3 regions of the Microbulbifer sp. CnH-101-G genome follow, and region 1 is predicted to be linked to each of the others. Evidence: predicted binding sites of a transcription regulator. Region 1 holds the regulator's gene; each other region holds the start of a gene.
The links. Region 1 encodes LexA, which represses DNA repair genes until DNA is damaged. Its sites were predicted from a motif close to ACTGTNTNTANANACAGT; they were not measured.

Region 1 (5,053 bases):
CAAGACCCAAGAGCAATATGTCCAGTCCGAGGAGGATGGAAAGGCGACGGGTTGGAAGGCTTTCTATAGGGATGGCGCCTGGAAGGTTGAGGCGGCAAGTAAGTCTACTGCAGCGAAGAAAAAGCCTGCAGCGAAGAAAGTGGCGGCAAAAAAATAAATGAGCAATCCCTACACTGGCCTGGTTACATCCGCGCTACGCAAGAGCCAACTGCTTGCCACCAGTAGTTTTGACTCTGCTATTCAGCGAATGGCTCTTGAGGAAGGCGCCCTGTTGCAATTGTGGAAAGCTTACCGGGCCTTCCTAGCTGAGCTTTCCCATCAATTGCAACTGGGGTTTGAGCCTGAGTCCCTGCAGGTTATTGTGGATAGCCTGCACAGCCAGGGGAAAGCCAGCCTTGAAGTAAGGGAATTGCAGTTGTTGGTCTCAGAGCCGGGGAGTTGGCTGAGCGAGTTTTTACGCGCATGGCATCAACTCTTGCGGCTACCTCCGCTTGCGGAAGATAAGGGGCAGGGCGGCAATCTGATACCAGCGCACAATGTCGCGGGCCCTGTGGCTGTTGATCTTTCCTTCGAAGTGCTGCTCAAATGGCACGCTGCATTAAGTGAGTTGGTACGCAGGCAGCGTACCAATCTTGAGGAGTGCTGAGACTCCTCGCTCCCTTTCTGTCTATCTGTTTGCACCCACTGAAACTTCTAAATTGCCTGTGGTACACTGGGCGCAAACTGATGTGCAGTGAAGGGAAAGCTAATGTCCTCCGAAACTTTTGAAATTATCGAGTTGGCCAATGGCGATGTGGCTCTGCGCCGCGCCGGTCACGAGGAGGACCCTCTGGTGAGTATTCGTTTCTCAGCCGAGAGTCTCCAATTTTTACGAAAGCACAAAGTAGCAGTGGCTCGGGCAATGCTGGAAGCGGGCATAGAAGCCGTGCAGAATCTTGACGACCTGGAGCCTGGTTACTTCGAAGAGGAAGAATCAATGCCGGTTAACCATACGATTCATTGATCTAATCTATGGTAAGGTGAGCAGGTAAAAGTGTTTCAACAGCGGCTTAAAGCCGCTGTTGTTGTATATGGACATTGGTAAACTGTTTATTCTTAAGGGGTTTGGCGAATCACGCCCACCGCGAGTCCTTCAATTACAAAGTTCTTATCCCGCATATCCACCTGGATAGTCTCAAAGTCTTCGTTTTCGGGTAGTAGTTGCACAGTTGCCTGATTGCCTTTGCGGCGGAAGCGTTTAACAGTTACTTCATCATCAATCCGGGCAACCACAATCTGCCCATTTCTGACTTGCTCGGTTTTCTGCACGGCCAGCAGGTCCCCATCGAGAATACCTGCGTTGCGCATACTCATGCCATGCACCCTGAGCAAATAATCTGCCGGCGGGTGAAAGAAGCTGGCGGGCAGGTCGCAATAATCCTCTATATGCTCTGTGGCCAGAATAGGGTTGCCTGCAGCGACACGTCCTATGATGGGAAGACCGGATTGGTGATCTGGAATTCGAATGCCCCTGGAGGCGCCGGCGACCATCTCAATGGCCCCTTTTCTCGCCAATGCTTTGAGGTGTTCCTCTGCGGCATTGGGTGAGCGAAAGCCCAGTTCCTGGGCAATTTCTGCGCGGGTGGGGGGGTAGCCTGTGTCATCCAGGTAGGTTTTGATCAGCTCTAATACTTGAGTCTGACGTGCGGTGAGATTGGTCATAGATTTACCTAGAGTTTCTGTATTTTTATACAGTTGCTGGGATTATATACAGATTTTAGGTTTGCGCAAACCCGCTCCTTGCCTCGATTCAAGCTGCTACATTGATTAAGAAAACAGTGAGTGAAAAAAAGAGTAGTTGAAAGAGCTGACAGCACGAGAGAACAAGGGAGAACAATAATGCTTGATGCAAAGATGCCCGAGGCTTGGAGGGTTCTGCGTATACAGTCGGAATTAGTTGATGGGATTGAGCGTCTAATTGCACTAAAAGGGGCTGTAACGGTTTTTGGTGGCGCGCGTTTCACAGAGGATAGTTTGGAATACCAGCAGGGAGTAAAGCTTGGAGGGCTTTTGGCTGCCGAGGGGATACCGGTAATCACCGGTGGTGGCCCAGGCCTTATGGAGGCGTGTAATCGAGGGGCTTTTGGGCAGTCTGGCCCCTCAATTGGATTAAATATTGAACTCCCTTTTGAGCAGGCAGCCAATCCGTATCAGGATATTAGTTTGAACTTTCGTTATTTCTTTGTGCGGAAATTTATGTTTGTTAAGCATGCCGCCGGTTTTGTTGGCCTAGCTGGAGGCTACGGCACTCTGGATGAATTGTTTGAGGCCTTAACGCTTGTGCAAACACAAAAAGTAAGGCGATTTCCTATAGTGCTGGTTGGGGAGCGCTATTGGGGTGGGTTGTACAATTGGTTAGTGGATACAGTGCTGGAAAAAGGTTGTATTGATTCAGGTGATCTCGATTTATTCCATATCGTGGACACCGTTGAAGAGGCTGTACACTTGATTTTGAAGTATGTGCGCGGCAGAGAAAGTCAAAAATAATTTAAAAAATTGTAAGTTTCTGTTGGGGGTAAAGATGTTTGGCTATTGCCAATCGTATACTCTCCTTTGATCACCAGGTGCCAGTTTCAGCGGTTTGTAATGCGTGTCAGGCTGATTAATGAGCCTGCTATTATTCTTATATTTGATCGCTTGTAATTAGGGGTATTTTTACTTATTAGCTAGCCTGTATTCTCAATAGGACGCCAAACTGTGCCGATTTATGGAGACCCCCTACCAAAGCCCGCGGACTTGAAGAATCTCTTACAGGTCGCACTAGACAGTAAGCCAGATGAGATAGCACTACTTTGCGGCAGTCGAGCGTGGACCTGGCGAGAATTGCAAAGAGATATTGATACTTTGGCTGAGAGGCTGGTAGCGAAGGGTTTTCGTCAAGGTGAACGGTTTGCATCTTTGATGCCGAACCGAGGCGAAATGCTCATTTTTTTTCTCTCATGCATCAAGCTAGGGCTAGTTGCAGTTCCATTAAACTATCGCTACACCTCAGCCGAAATTGATCGTGCTCTTGAAGTGAGTGGCGCAGTAGCCTTGTGCGTAGGTGAGGAGCGTAGAGAGGATATTCGATCTAATAAATCTGTTGGCGGATTGAGTAAAGGTATTCTTATTTTTGAGAGTGCTCTTGAAAATACCTGGAATTTTGAAAGTTTGGTTGATTCTGGATTGCCAGCGGTTGGGCCTCCTTCATCAGATTTAGAGGATTGTGCATTCCTTTTCTTTACATCCGGCAGTACCGGAGAGCCGAAGGGTGTCACACACAGTCAGTTTTCTTTTGGGTCTATTGTGGCAAGTTTCGCTGCTGCTTTAAATCTATCACACAATGATGTTGTTTTACCTGGAGCCTCTATTGCACATGTGGGGTCACTTTCAACAGCCATGGCTGCATTTTCTGTAGGTGCAATGGTTGTCATTCCTCAAAGTTTTGAGGGGCCAGAAATTCTTTCCTTATTGCGATCTCACCGGCCAACTGTGCTGGTGATGATTCCCGCAGCTTTTATCTCGATGGAGCGCAACCATGATGCAAGGCGTGAAGACTTCGCGTCACTTCGATTGTGTGTTACTGGTGGTGATAAATTTCCGCTCAATCTTGCAGTTGAATTTGTCCGCAAGACTGGTCTGATGATCCAGGAGACTTATGGGCTCACAGAGGCTCCAGATTGCCTTTTCAATCCTTCCAGCTCAATAGAGAAGGCTGGGTCCGTTGGGAAAGTTTCCCCAGGTTATATTGCTTGCTTACGTGATGACGAGGGGAGGGAGGTTGCCTCTGATACAGATGGTAACCTCTGGCTCAGTGGAGCGCCGGTGATGACTGGTTATTGGGCTAATTCTGGAGTAACTCGAACGGTGCTTGAGAATGGCTGGTTTGATACCGGTGATATTATGCGTGTCGATTCTCATGGTTATTTTTGGTTTCGTGGTCGAAAAAAGCAGATTATCGTCCGAGATGGCTCAAACCTCTCACCCCAGGAAATTGAAGAAGCTGTTATGGAGCATCCAGCGGTTGATCTCGCTGGAGTAGTTGGCGTTCACAATGATCTTCATGGAGAGGATGTGTGGGCTTTTATTACGCTGAAGAGCGGTGTCACTGCGCCAAGTGTTGAGGGTGTTATTGATTGTGCGAGAGAGCGTGTCGGTTACAAGGCCCCTGAAGTGATAATAATCCTGGATAGTATGCCTCTCAATCCCACTGGCAAAATTGATAGGGCAGCACTAAAAAAGCTTGCAGGAGAACAATTATCGATTAGTCAAAAAAAGTGAATGCCGCGAAGTGGTTTGTCGCTACAGATTAAATTTTTTCAATTTATGGCTGTTTCGTAGGGTATTTTAGCTCTGCCTTAAAGGTTGTATTTTTAATTGATAGCTGCAATTCAGATGGACTTGGGCCGCAAAGATGGGTTGCCTCAGCCGTTTCTTTTGTTCATGTGTTCATGTGTTCATGAATTCATGTCTCTGAGTTGATTTAACCTTTCTTGGCCCCTCTATCTATCGGGTAGCCTCTCAAAGCACTTATCTTAAAGTTGCAGTATTCAGGCGGAGGTATTAGCAGTTGTTCTGCACCAGTGGTTATTACCTCTTGAACGATGTAGCAACACGTCAGTTTCAACTATGAGAAATTTTCTTTCCGCAGGCGCTTGCACGATGGTGATAAGCGATCAGAACCCCTAAAGGTGTTTTGTACAGTTCGACTGGCAGAGGAATATGCTAATCTGGCCAGAGTTAAACAACTGTTTTAAATGATGGTTTGATATATGAGCCAGACGGACACCGTTAGCCGGATACTGGACGCAGCTGAAGTGCTATTTGCCGAGCGCGGTTTTACGGAAACTTCTCTCAGAACGATTACGAGCACAGCAGGTGTTAACCTGGCGGCAGTCAATTACCACTTTGGCTCAAAAAAAGAGCTGATCCAGGCGGTCTTTGAACGCTTTTTGACCCCATTTACCGAGGCTTTAGAGTCAGAACTCGATCGGCGTATTGCTTCTGGTCAGCCGCTTAGGGTAGAGGGGCTATT
Region 2 (5,053 bases), 1.8 Mb from region 1:
CCAGTGACTGGGGGCTGGGTTGTCCGCCCAGCATGCGCGCGATTTCCTCACGGCGCCCCTCATTTTTTAGCTCGCGCAGGGCGACAAACGCCTGCTCCCCATCGCTGTGCTTCTCTACCAGATATTGGCGGTGGGCCCGCGCCGCCACCTGTGCCAGGTGGGTGACACAAATCACTTGGCCGCTACAGCCATTGCGGGTCTCACCAAGCTGGCGCAGCAGACGGCCAACCACATCACCGGTGGCACCACCAATGCCCACGTCTACTTCATCAAAAACCAGGGTGGGGGTGCGCGAGGTCTGTGCCGTCACCACCTGAATGGCGAGGCTTACCCGGGAAAGCTCACCACCGGAGGCAATTTTACCCAGGGGGCGCGGTGGCTGGCCGGGGTTGGTGGAAATCAGGATTTCCACCTCTTCCAAGCCGTGGCTGCAGGGTTTATCCAGAGCCTGTAGGGCAAGTTCGACCTTGGCGTGGGGCATAGCCAGATCCACCAGCTGTCGGTTAACCGACTCGGCGAGTGTTAACGCCGCCTGTTGCCGCAACTTGCTCAGCTTTGTGGCGACAGTGCGAAATTCCTTTTCTAACTTGCTGCAGGTGTCGGCGAGGCGTTCCAGGGTGTCCTCGGTGCCGATATCGTCCAGCTCCTCTTGCAATTGTCGCTGAAGAGCGGGCAGCTCATTGGGCTGCACGCGGTGCTTGCGCGCAGATTGATAAATTGCACTGAGGCGCTCTTCAACTTCGGCGAGCCGCTCAGGGTCCATTTCGAAACGGTCGATATGCCGGGATAGGGTGCCAGCTGCTTCATCGATCTGGATGCGCGCGCTATCGAGCATTTGCGCGACTTCAACTAAGGCCGGTGCCTGCTCGGGCATGGCGGAAAGCAGTTGCAGGGCGCGGTGCAGTTGTTCGGCAATATCCCCCTCACCACCGGACAAAAGCGCGGCGAGTTGATAGCTGCCATTAAGAATGTCGCCGGCATTAGCCAGCTGCCGTTGCTCACTCTCCAGCGCTTCTATCTCTCCTTCACTCAGATCCAACTGCTCCAGTTCACGCAGTTGGTACTGTAACAGGGTTCGTCGGGCCTCGGCCTCCTCGGCGCTGTCGGCCAGATTGCGGTAGCGGCGGTACTGGTCCTGCCAGGTCTTATAGCGGCTGCGGGTTTCGGCGGTCAGCTCTTGGGCTTGGGCGAACTCGTCCAGTAGGCGGCGGTGAGTTTCTTTTTTAAGTAGGGATTGGTGTTCGTGCTGGCTGTGGATATCAATCAACTGTTCGCCCAGGGCGCGCAGCTGCAGCAGGGTGACTGGCTGGCCGTTGATGTATGCCCGTGAGCGGCCATCGGCACCGAGAGTGCGCCGCAGTATGACTTCCTGCCCGCTATCCAGCTCCTGGGATTGGAGCCAGTCGCTCGCACTGGGGTAGCCGGAGATATCGAAGGTGGCACAGATATCGGCACGCCGGGCACCTGCGCGCACCAGTTCGGCGCTGCCGCGGCCGCCCAGGGCGAGCCCTAGAGCATCCAATGTGATGGATTTTCCCGCGCCGGTCTCGCCGGTGAGCGTGCTGGTTCCGGGACCGAACTCCAACTCCAGTTGGTCCACCAGGGTGAATTGGCTGATAGACAGGTGCAGCAACATAGGTATCGCTTTTATGTCCTTGTTGTATCGATAGGCTTTCGGCCCACTTTGTAGTGGTTATTTATACAGTATCCCCATCCGGTTAGCTATAGGGGCTGGGCCACATTACCCTGCCGGAATGCCTGGGCGCTAAAAACCACTTGAACTGTGCGGGGATGGCCCCATATAGCCCCCAGAGCCCGCGGGACGGGCCCAACTCATTACTGACAGAGTCGACGCGACGGAGAAAGCAGTGGCCAGAGAGCGCAGCGAAGAAGATCAGATTACCGAGGGGGTGCAGCCGGAAGCCCTGGCTGATGAGCACCTGACAAAGGCAGACGAGGCGGTTTCCGCGGAGATTGAAGACCCCTCCGCAGCCGAGCGAGAGCAGGCTGAAGAAGCCTTGCACGAAGAAGCCGAAAGTGCGGATGCGCTGCACGATGAAATTATCAAGCTTCAGGAGCAGTTAACGGTGCAGAAGGACCTCGCCCTGCGCGCCCAGGCCGAGGAGCAGAATGCTCGCCGTCGTGCTCAGCAAGATGTGGAGCGCGCACGCAAATTTGCAGTAGAAAAACTACTGCAAGATTTACTGCCGGTTGTAGACAACCTGGAGCGTGCCCTCGCCACTATCGATACCAAAGATGAAGCCAACAAAGCGCTGGTGGAAGGTATCGAGCTAACCCACAAATCTTTCGTCGATACCTTGACGAAAAATTCCGTGGAAGTTGTCGATCCGGCCGGCGAGCCCTTCGACCCGGAATTGCACCAGGCTATGACCCAGGTGCCGAACGGGGAGGTGGAGCCAAATACGGTGATGGATGTGTTTCAAAAAGGGTATCGCCTCAACGGTCGCCTGGTGCGCCCGGCCATGGTGGTGGTTAGCAAAGCGCCGTAACGGCAGGTGTGGAAAACGGCCTTGAATTTTATCGGCCGGCACCAATATAGCTGACAACAGAAGAATTATTCGCGCGTTGTAGACAGAACAAATCTGGCAGCGCGCATCAATCGAGGATTTTACAAATGGGAAAAATTATCGGCATCGACCTGGGTACTACCAACAGCTGTGTGGCAGTACTGGATGGTGACAAAGCGCGTGTAATCGAGAACGCCGAGGGCGATCGCACTACGCCTTCTATTGTTGCCTTCACTGACGACAACGAAATCCTGGTGGGCCAGTCCGCCAAGCGTCAGGCGGTGACCAATCCCCAGAATACCCTGTTTGCGGTTAAGCGTTTGATTGGCCGTAAATTCAAGGACGACGTTGTCCAGAAAGATATCAAGATGGTGCCTTACACCATCACTGAAGCCGACAACGGCGACGCTTGGGTAGAAGTGAAAGGCGATAAAAAAGCTCCGCCGCAGATCTCTGCCGAAGTCCTGAAAAAAATGAAGAAAACCGCGGAAGATTTCCTCGGCGAGAAAGTTGAAGCTGCAGTAATTACCGTACCGGCTTACTTTAATGACTCCCAGCGTCAGGCTACCAAAGACGCCGGCCGCATTGCTGGCCTGGATGTGAAGCGTATTATCAACGAGCCGACTGCCGCTGCACTGGCCTACGGCCTGGACAAGCAGGGTGGCGACCGCACCGTAGCGGTATACGACCTGGGCGGTGGTACTTTCGATATCTCCATTATCGAAATTGCGGACGTCGATGGTGAGAAGCAGTTTGAAGTACTGTCCACCAACGGTGACACTTTCCTCGGTGGTGAAGACTTCGACCTGCGCCTGATCGAATACCTCGCAGACGAGTTCAAGAAAGACCAGGGCATCGACCTGAAGGGCGACCCCCTGGCAATGCAGCGTCTGAAAGAAGCTGCAGAAAAAGCCAAGATCGAGCTGTCCTCCAGCCAGCAGACCGAAGTGAATCTGCCGTACATCACTGCAGACGCCACCGGTCCTAAGCACTTGGTGGTTAAGCTGACCCGCGCCAAGCTGGAAAGCCTGGTGGAAGAGCTGGTAACCCGCTCTCTGGAGCCGGTGAAAATTGCCCTGCAGGACGCCGACCTGTCCGCCTCTGGCGTAGACGAAGTGATCCTGGTTGGTGGTCAGACTCGTATGCCGCTGGTTCAGCAGAAAGTCACTGAGTTCTTCGGCAAAGAGCCGCGCAAAGATGTTAACCCCGACGAAGCCGTTGCCATGGGTGCTGCCATTCAGGGCGCGGTACTGTCCGGTGACGTGAAAGACGTACTGCTGCTGGACGTAACCCCGCTGACTCTGGGTATCGAAACCATGGGTGGCGTTGCGACTCCGCTGATCGACAAGAACACCACTATCCCGACCAAAAAGTCCCAGGTGTTCTCTACTGCGGAAGATAACCAGACTGCGGTAACCATTCACGTAGTACAGGGTGAGCGCAAGCAGGCTTCCCAGAACAAATCTCTGGGTCGTTTTGACCTGGCCGATATCCCGCCGTCCCCCCGCGGTGTACCTCAGATCGAAGTGACCTTTGATATCGATGCCAACGGCATCCTGCATGTACACGCGAAGGACAAGGCGACTGGCAAAGAACAGTCCATCGTGATCAAGGCCTCCTCCGGTCTGTCCGAGGACGAGATCGATAAGATGGTTCAGGACGCCGAGGCGAATGCCGAAGCGGACAAGCAGTTCGAGGAGCTGGTGCAGACCCGCAACACCCTTGACGGCCTGATCTCTGCCACTAAGAAGACCCTGGAAGAAGCTGGTGACAAAGCTACCGCTGAAGAGAAGTCTGCGATCGAAGCGGCCATCAAAGAAGCGGAAGAGGCGGTGAAAGGTAACGACAAGGCTGCTATGGAAGCCGCTACCAATAAGCTGACCGAAGCTTCCGGCCCGGTTGCGCAGAAGATGTACGCCGAACAGGCCCAGGCCGCTGGCGCCGAAGGTGCCGCTGGTGGTGCAGGCGCTCAAGGTGAACAGCAGCAGTCCTCCGCTGGCGACGATGCGGTTGACGCCGAGTTCGAAGAAGTAAAGGACGACAAGAAAGAAGGTAAGTAAGCGTTCGCTTGCATTTCCGGCGGCAGCTTTTACAGTAGCTGCCGGAGAACTTCAGGGGCGCGGCGCCTTACTTTCAGAGGCCCGCGCCCTGTGTTGTTTCAGGTATCCGTCAAAATTTACTGTGATTGTGCAGTTTGACGGTGCTCCGCACGCGGAGTTTAGTTAGAAACCGAGAAGTAGAAAGAGTTTGGCCGTTCTTGATGCCGGACCAGAGAACATAGTTTTATGTCGAAACGCGATTATTACGAAGTCCTCGGCGTCGAGCGTGGCGCCTCGGATGCAGAGCTGAAGAAAGCCTACCGCCGGGTGGCGATGAAGTTTCACCCGGACCGCAACCCCGATGACGCGGAAGCCGAAAACAAATTCAAGGAGGCCAACGAGGCCTACGAGATACTGTCCGACTCACAGAAGCGTGCGGCCTACGACCAGTTTGGCCACGCCGGTGTGGAAGGCCAAATGGGTGGT
Region 3 (5,053 bases), 1.4 Mb from region 1:
CAAGATTAAAAAGAACCAGAATATTTATATCATAAAAAAGTTCAAGAACACGATACACACCACTATCAACCCCATCAATATCAGTTACACTCCAAACACTGTTACGTTCAACTCGCATTTTTACCTACCGATTGATGAAAGAATATTTGTTATATCTATAACTCCAGACTCTACTATCGGTTTACTTAAGTCTACCTCAACTTTCTTAATGGCGATTAAATGCTTCAAAAGTACTAAAGCTTCATCGTTCTCAACATCTAAATTTTTACAAAATCCATTGCATATATCTTCGATTAAATTGATCCCAACATGTAATGTCTCTATGGCTTGCTTTTCTATATTTTCCTTAAATCTACGTCCTTGTCTATATACAGAGGTAAACCACTGAATATTTTTAGATTGAATAACCGATATTTCATTCATAGTATATATATGGAAATTTACCCCCAGAAGCTCCCACCAAATACGTTCAATTTCTAATTTTTCAGCTGTACGCTTTATTGATAGTTCTTGGGCTGATTTAACAGAGATAGCCTCATACCAAAAGTCGTTTTTATCTGTGCAAGTCAAAACAAAGTCTGTAGTCATGACATTGTATGATCCAGAACCAGGCACTTTTGGATGATTTATATCTAGATTCTTTGCAATCTTGATAGAAAAGTCTAAGGGGAGAAGGGGAAACTGTTCCCTTATATCGATTACTGAATCACAGTTTTCAACCAGATAGAAGAGACAGCTTTCGTTTTCTGAGAGGGTATGATGCTCTCTATTAACTTTAATACCCTGAATTTTTCCACTATTTCCCTTAGATTTAACATCCTGAACTCTCAGCCAGGGTTTGTATTCTTCTCCAGCTCCCAGCCCATACTTGTTTTTCAGAGCTCTCTGAAAATCAGTTAGCCTCTCTAACCTTCTGTGTCGCGCCAAAACTTTTCACCCCAATCTGATTTATGACTAAAGCATTAACATCTTAGGTCTGTAAGATTTATTAATCCGATATCTATAGTATACATACTGAGGTCATATTTAAGTGGTTGTGTTCATCCTTATTCAAACATTATGAAATTTAGCAGATCTTACAAATTCGTAGGACCGCTATGCCTAAACCGTAGAGTGTTTCTACCTATTATAAATCTGATTTTTTTATGTTATATGATTTAAGGATTGTCTTGATAATTTCTTATAAAAAGAAAATATCTCATAAAATTTTCACCCAAAGTAAATCTACTATGAGTCATAGAAATAGGCTCTATGACTCATTTAATGGGTATTTTGTGAGTCATAGAAATAGGCTTTATGACTCATTTAATGAGTATTTTGTGAGCCATATAAAGCCTTACACAACTTCTGAGCTTGGCTTAAAATACGGAAGGCCTTAAAAGGTGGCATTCAAGTCAACAGTTTGCACTTAATATCTATATATAAGATTTGGTTTGTTATCGATTTTGAACTAGTAACGAAGGATATATTGTTATATTCATCCTCATTTATTCCAGCTGTATAGGCTGCACGACTACCTCTCCCGCTGAGTACACTCGCAGATGTGGCAATATTCAAACTTTATAATTAGTGTTCAAACTTTATTATTCAGTGTTCAAACTTTATTATTCAGTGTTCAAACTTTTTCTACAGTGTTCAAACTTTTTCTACAGTGTTCAAACTTTATTGTACCGGCACATATCAGGCGACCTCCCCCGCCGCGTGCCCAGAAGCCCAAGCCCACTGGAAATTAAAGCCCCCCAACCAGCCGGTCACATCGAGTACTTCGCCGACAAAATACAGTCCCGGTTGAGTTTTGCACTCCATAGTGCGTGAAGAAACCTGATCTGTATCTACACCACCGAGAGTCACTTCCGCAGTGCGATAGCCTTCGGTGCCAGCAGGAACCAGTGTCCAGGCCTGCAACTTGCCGCCGAGTTCCTGCAACTCTACTTCAGTAAACTGCTTGAGGGGCCGACTGTCGATGTGCCGCCGCTGTAAGAAAAACTGCACCAGCTTCTTAGTCCAAAGCTCGGCCAATACACTGTGCAAGTGAATCTCCGGGCTCTCGCGACGGCGCTGTTGCAGCCAATCCGCCAAATCACGATCCGGGGCCAGATCAAAAGTTACTTTTTCGCCCTCGCGCCAGTGGCTGGATATTTGTAAAACCGAGGGCCCACTCAAGCCTCGATGCGTAAACAGCATCTGTTCGTGAAAACTGCCCTCACCACAGGATGCCGTTACGGCCAGGGCACTACCGGGCAAACTATCTTGCCGTTCCAACTGGCGCTTATGCTGGGTAAAGGGCACCAGGGCCGCACGGGTGGGAATGATATTGAGTCCAAACTGACGAGCGATTTCGTAGCCAAAACCTGTGGCTCCCATGGTGGGAATCGACAGCCCACCCGTAGCTACCACCAAAGATTCACAGTGCACCGCCCCCAGACTGGTTTCCACCCGATAACCGCCCTGTCCTGACTCTATTGCGGAGATGGCACAGCGGGTACGGATCTGAGCTTTAGCTGCCCGGCATTCCGCCAGTAACAGATCGAGAATATCCTTGGACTTGTTATCGCAAAACAACTGGCCCAGGGTTTTCTCGTGGTAGGGGACCCCATGCTTTCCCACCAATGCAATGAAATCCCATTGGCTATAACGCGCCAGGGCAGACTTACAAAAGTGGGGATTGCGGCTGTAGAAATTTTCCGCACTGGTATAGAGGTTGGTAAAGTTGCAGCGGCCACCACCGGACATCAGGATCTTCTTGCCAACCTTATTGGCATGATCCAGTACCAGCACGCTGCGGCCGCGCTGGCCGGCTGTGGCCGCGCACATCAAACCCGCCGCCCCGGCGCCGATGATCAATACATCAACACATTCGGGCAGCTGGCTATTGGATACATCACTCATATGTTAGGGCTGCGCAATCACCCTGATATCAGGTACGAGGAAGGGTCACGCCACGCTGTCCTTGGTACTTACCACCGCGATCTGCGTAGGACACATCGCAAACTTCATCGGACTCAAAGAACAGCATCTGCGCAATACCTTCATTGGCGTAGATCTTCGCCGGCAGATTGGTAGTGTTTGAAAACTCAAGGGTCACATGCCCTTCCCACTCCGGCTCCAGCGGCGTTACATTGACGATAATGCCGCAACGTGCATAGGTGGACTTACCCAGGCAGATGGTCAGCACCGAACGCGGGATACGGAAATACTCCACAGTGCGCGCCAGGGCGAAGGAGTTCGGCGGGATAATACAGTACTCCCCTTCCACATCGACAAAGCTGTTCTCATCGAAGGTCTTGGGGTCCACCGTGGCCGAGTGCACATTGGTGAAGATCTTAAACTCACCGGCACAGCGCACATCGTAACCGTAACTAGACGTACCGTAGGAGATGAGTCTCTCGCCATCATTGCCATGGCGCACCTGGCCCGGCTCAAAAGGCTCAATCATGCCGTGCTGCTCTGCCATGCGGCGAATCCACTTATCGGACTTGATACTCACTCCGTCCCCCTGAAAACAATAGATAGATGCTCGAGATAGGTACTCGATAAAAGAGGCGGAATCATAGCGGGTTTGTGCTGTGCAAAAAAGTGCCAATCGACGCCTTTCGACCTTGTCGACAGATAGCAACTACTGTATAAATTAACAGGCAACTGTATGTACATACAGTTGCCTAGCTAGATCCGATAGAAGACTGAAACAAGAATGCGGGGTGGCAATGTGAATAGAGCTAAAAATTCTTTACAAAACAATCACTTGGACTGCCAAACCAGCCCCTCAATCCGACTGCGACACTTTAGAGGCAGGGAAGTCTCGCAGGCAGCCAATGAACCCGAGAGCCCAGGCGCAGCCACCGGTTTTGCTAGCCTGGACGCCCTACTCAAAGACCACGGCTGGCCGCGCGGGGCTACTACTGAATTACTTGTCGGCCAGTCAAGCGCCAATGAACTGAGCCTCTTGCTACCCCTACTGGCTGAGCTGACGCAAGAGGGGAAGATGGTGATTCTAATCAAACCCCCATTTACCCCTTGTGCCACAGAGCTTACCAAGTATGGTGTCCAGCTGAGGCACCTTTTAATAGTCCACCCCCGTGACAAGAGAGACTGCCTCTGGGCCATAGAGCAATCCCTGCAATCCGGCGGCTGCAGCGCAGTTTTGAGCTGGCAGGGCGAGCAGGCAATAAGTTATAGAGAGCTACAACGCCTGCAGCGATCCGCCGAAGCTAGCAGCTGTTTGCACTTCCACTTCCGTCCCCAGTCAGAAGTCCCCCAGCCCTCGCCTGCCACGCTACGACTACAGCTGCATAGCAAGCCAGAACAGCTTGCCCTCAGGCTACTGAAGCAAGTGGGTGGCCCTAGTGGTCAACACCTTCAGCTAAATCTCCTGCAGAACAGTACATCAAAACAGCATCACCTAGCCCTGCACTAAGCGGCATCTAAGGAACTCTCCATGCTCTGGCTCTGTATACGATTTCCCAAACTTCACCTGGAGGCGCTCACCCGCGCTCAGACGCCAGAGGAAAGAAGCCAGCCATTGGCGATAGTGGAAAAGCAAATCATAGTGGAGACAAATAAAGCCGCCTTCGAGTGTGGAGTCATCCCCGGCTTGAGTAATGCCAGTGCTCGTAACCTATGTCCAGGTTTACAGATATTGCACCGTGATAGAGAAAGAGAGCAACGGCAGCTAGAAGAACTGGCCCAATGGGGACTCAGCTTTACACCTATGGTTTCTGTAAAGGCTGCGGAACTAGAACATGATAACCACCACCCACGGCTTTACCTTAAGCTGGATCACTGTTTAAAGAATCATCGCGGGCTGAGAGCTCTGCTGGATCAGCTTCGGCAGGAACTTTCGCAAATTGGTATTAGCCACTATCTGGGGCTTGGCCATAGGCCCGGCACAGCGTTGCTACTTAGCCAGCTACCAATGCATCGCCAATGGCTACAACACGCCTCTTCGCCACCAACGCCACAGCAATGGAAACAGTGGATCAATGATACTCCCTGCAAACTACTGGAGTGCGATAACAAAATCTTAGAAAAGCTTGATACCCACGACTTCAAGTGG

Region 2: a site for LexA is predicted at 1,689-1,706, ahead of recN (DNA repair protein RecN). Genes of this name have one in related genera too.
Region 3: a site for LexA is predicted at 3,639-3,656, ahead of imuA (translesion DNA synthesis-associated protein ImuA). Genes of this name have one in related genera too.

The regions. Positions count from the first base shown of each region.
Region 1 is NZ_CP174292.1:1,318,838-1,323,890, forward strand. It holds gene topA (type I DNA topoisomerase) at 1-157, shown strand, start outside; gene ACJJID_RS05940 (DUF6586 family protein) at 158-646, shown strand; gene ACJJID_RS05945 (hypothetical protein) at 749-1,003, shown strand; gene lexA (transcriptional repressor LexA) at 1,096-1,701, opposite strand; gene ACJJID_RS05955 (LOG family protein) at 1,879-2,526, shown strand; gene ACJJID_RS05960 (class I adenylate-forming enzyme family protein) at 2,737-4,299, shown strand; gene ACJJID_RS05965 (TetR/AcrR family transcriptional regulator) at 4,791-5,053, shown strand, end outside.
Region 2 is NZ_CP174292.1:3,120,609-3,125,661, reverse strand. It holds gene recN (DNA repair protein RecN) at 1-1,636, opposite strand, end outside; gene grpE (nucleotide exchange factor GrpE) at 1,869-2,510, shown strand; gene dnaK (molecular chaperone DnaK) at 2,636-4,588, shown strand; gene dnaJ (molecular chaperone DnaJ) at 4,814-5,053, shown strand, end outside.
Region 3 is NZ_CP174292.1:2,738,832-2,743,884, forward strand. It holds gene ACJJID_RS12050 (hypothetical protein) at 1-118, opposite strand, end outside; gene ACJJID_RS12055 (TnsA endonuclease N-terminal domain-containing protein) at 121-927, opposite strand; gene ACJJID_RS12060 (NAD(P)/FAD-dependent oxidoreductase) at 1,681-2,889, opposite strand; gene dcd (dCTP deaminase) at 2,918-3,487, opposite strand; gene imuA (translesion DNA synthesis-associated protein ImuA) at 3,707-4,414, shown strand; gene ACJJID_RS12075 (Y-family DNA polymerase) at 4,436-5,053, shown strand, end outside.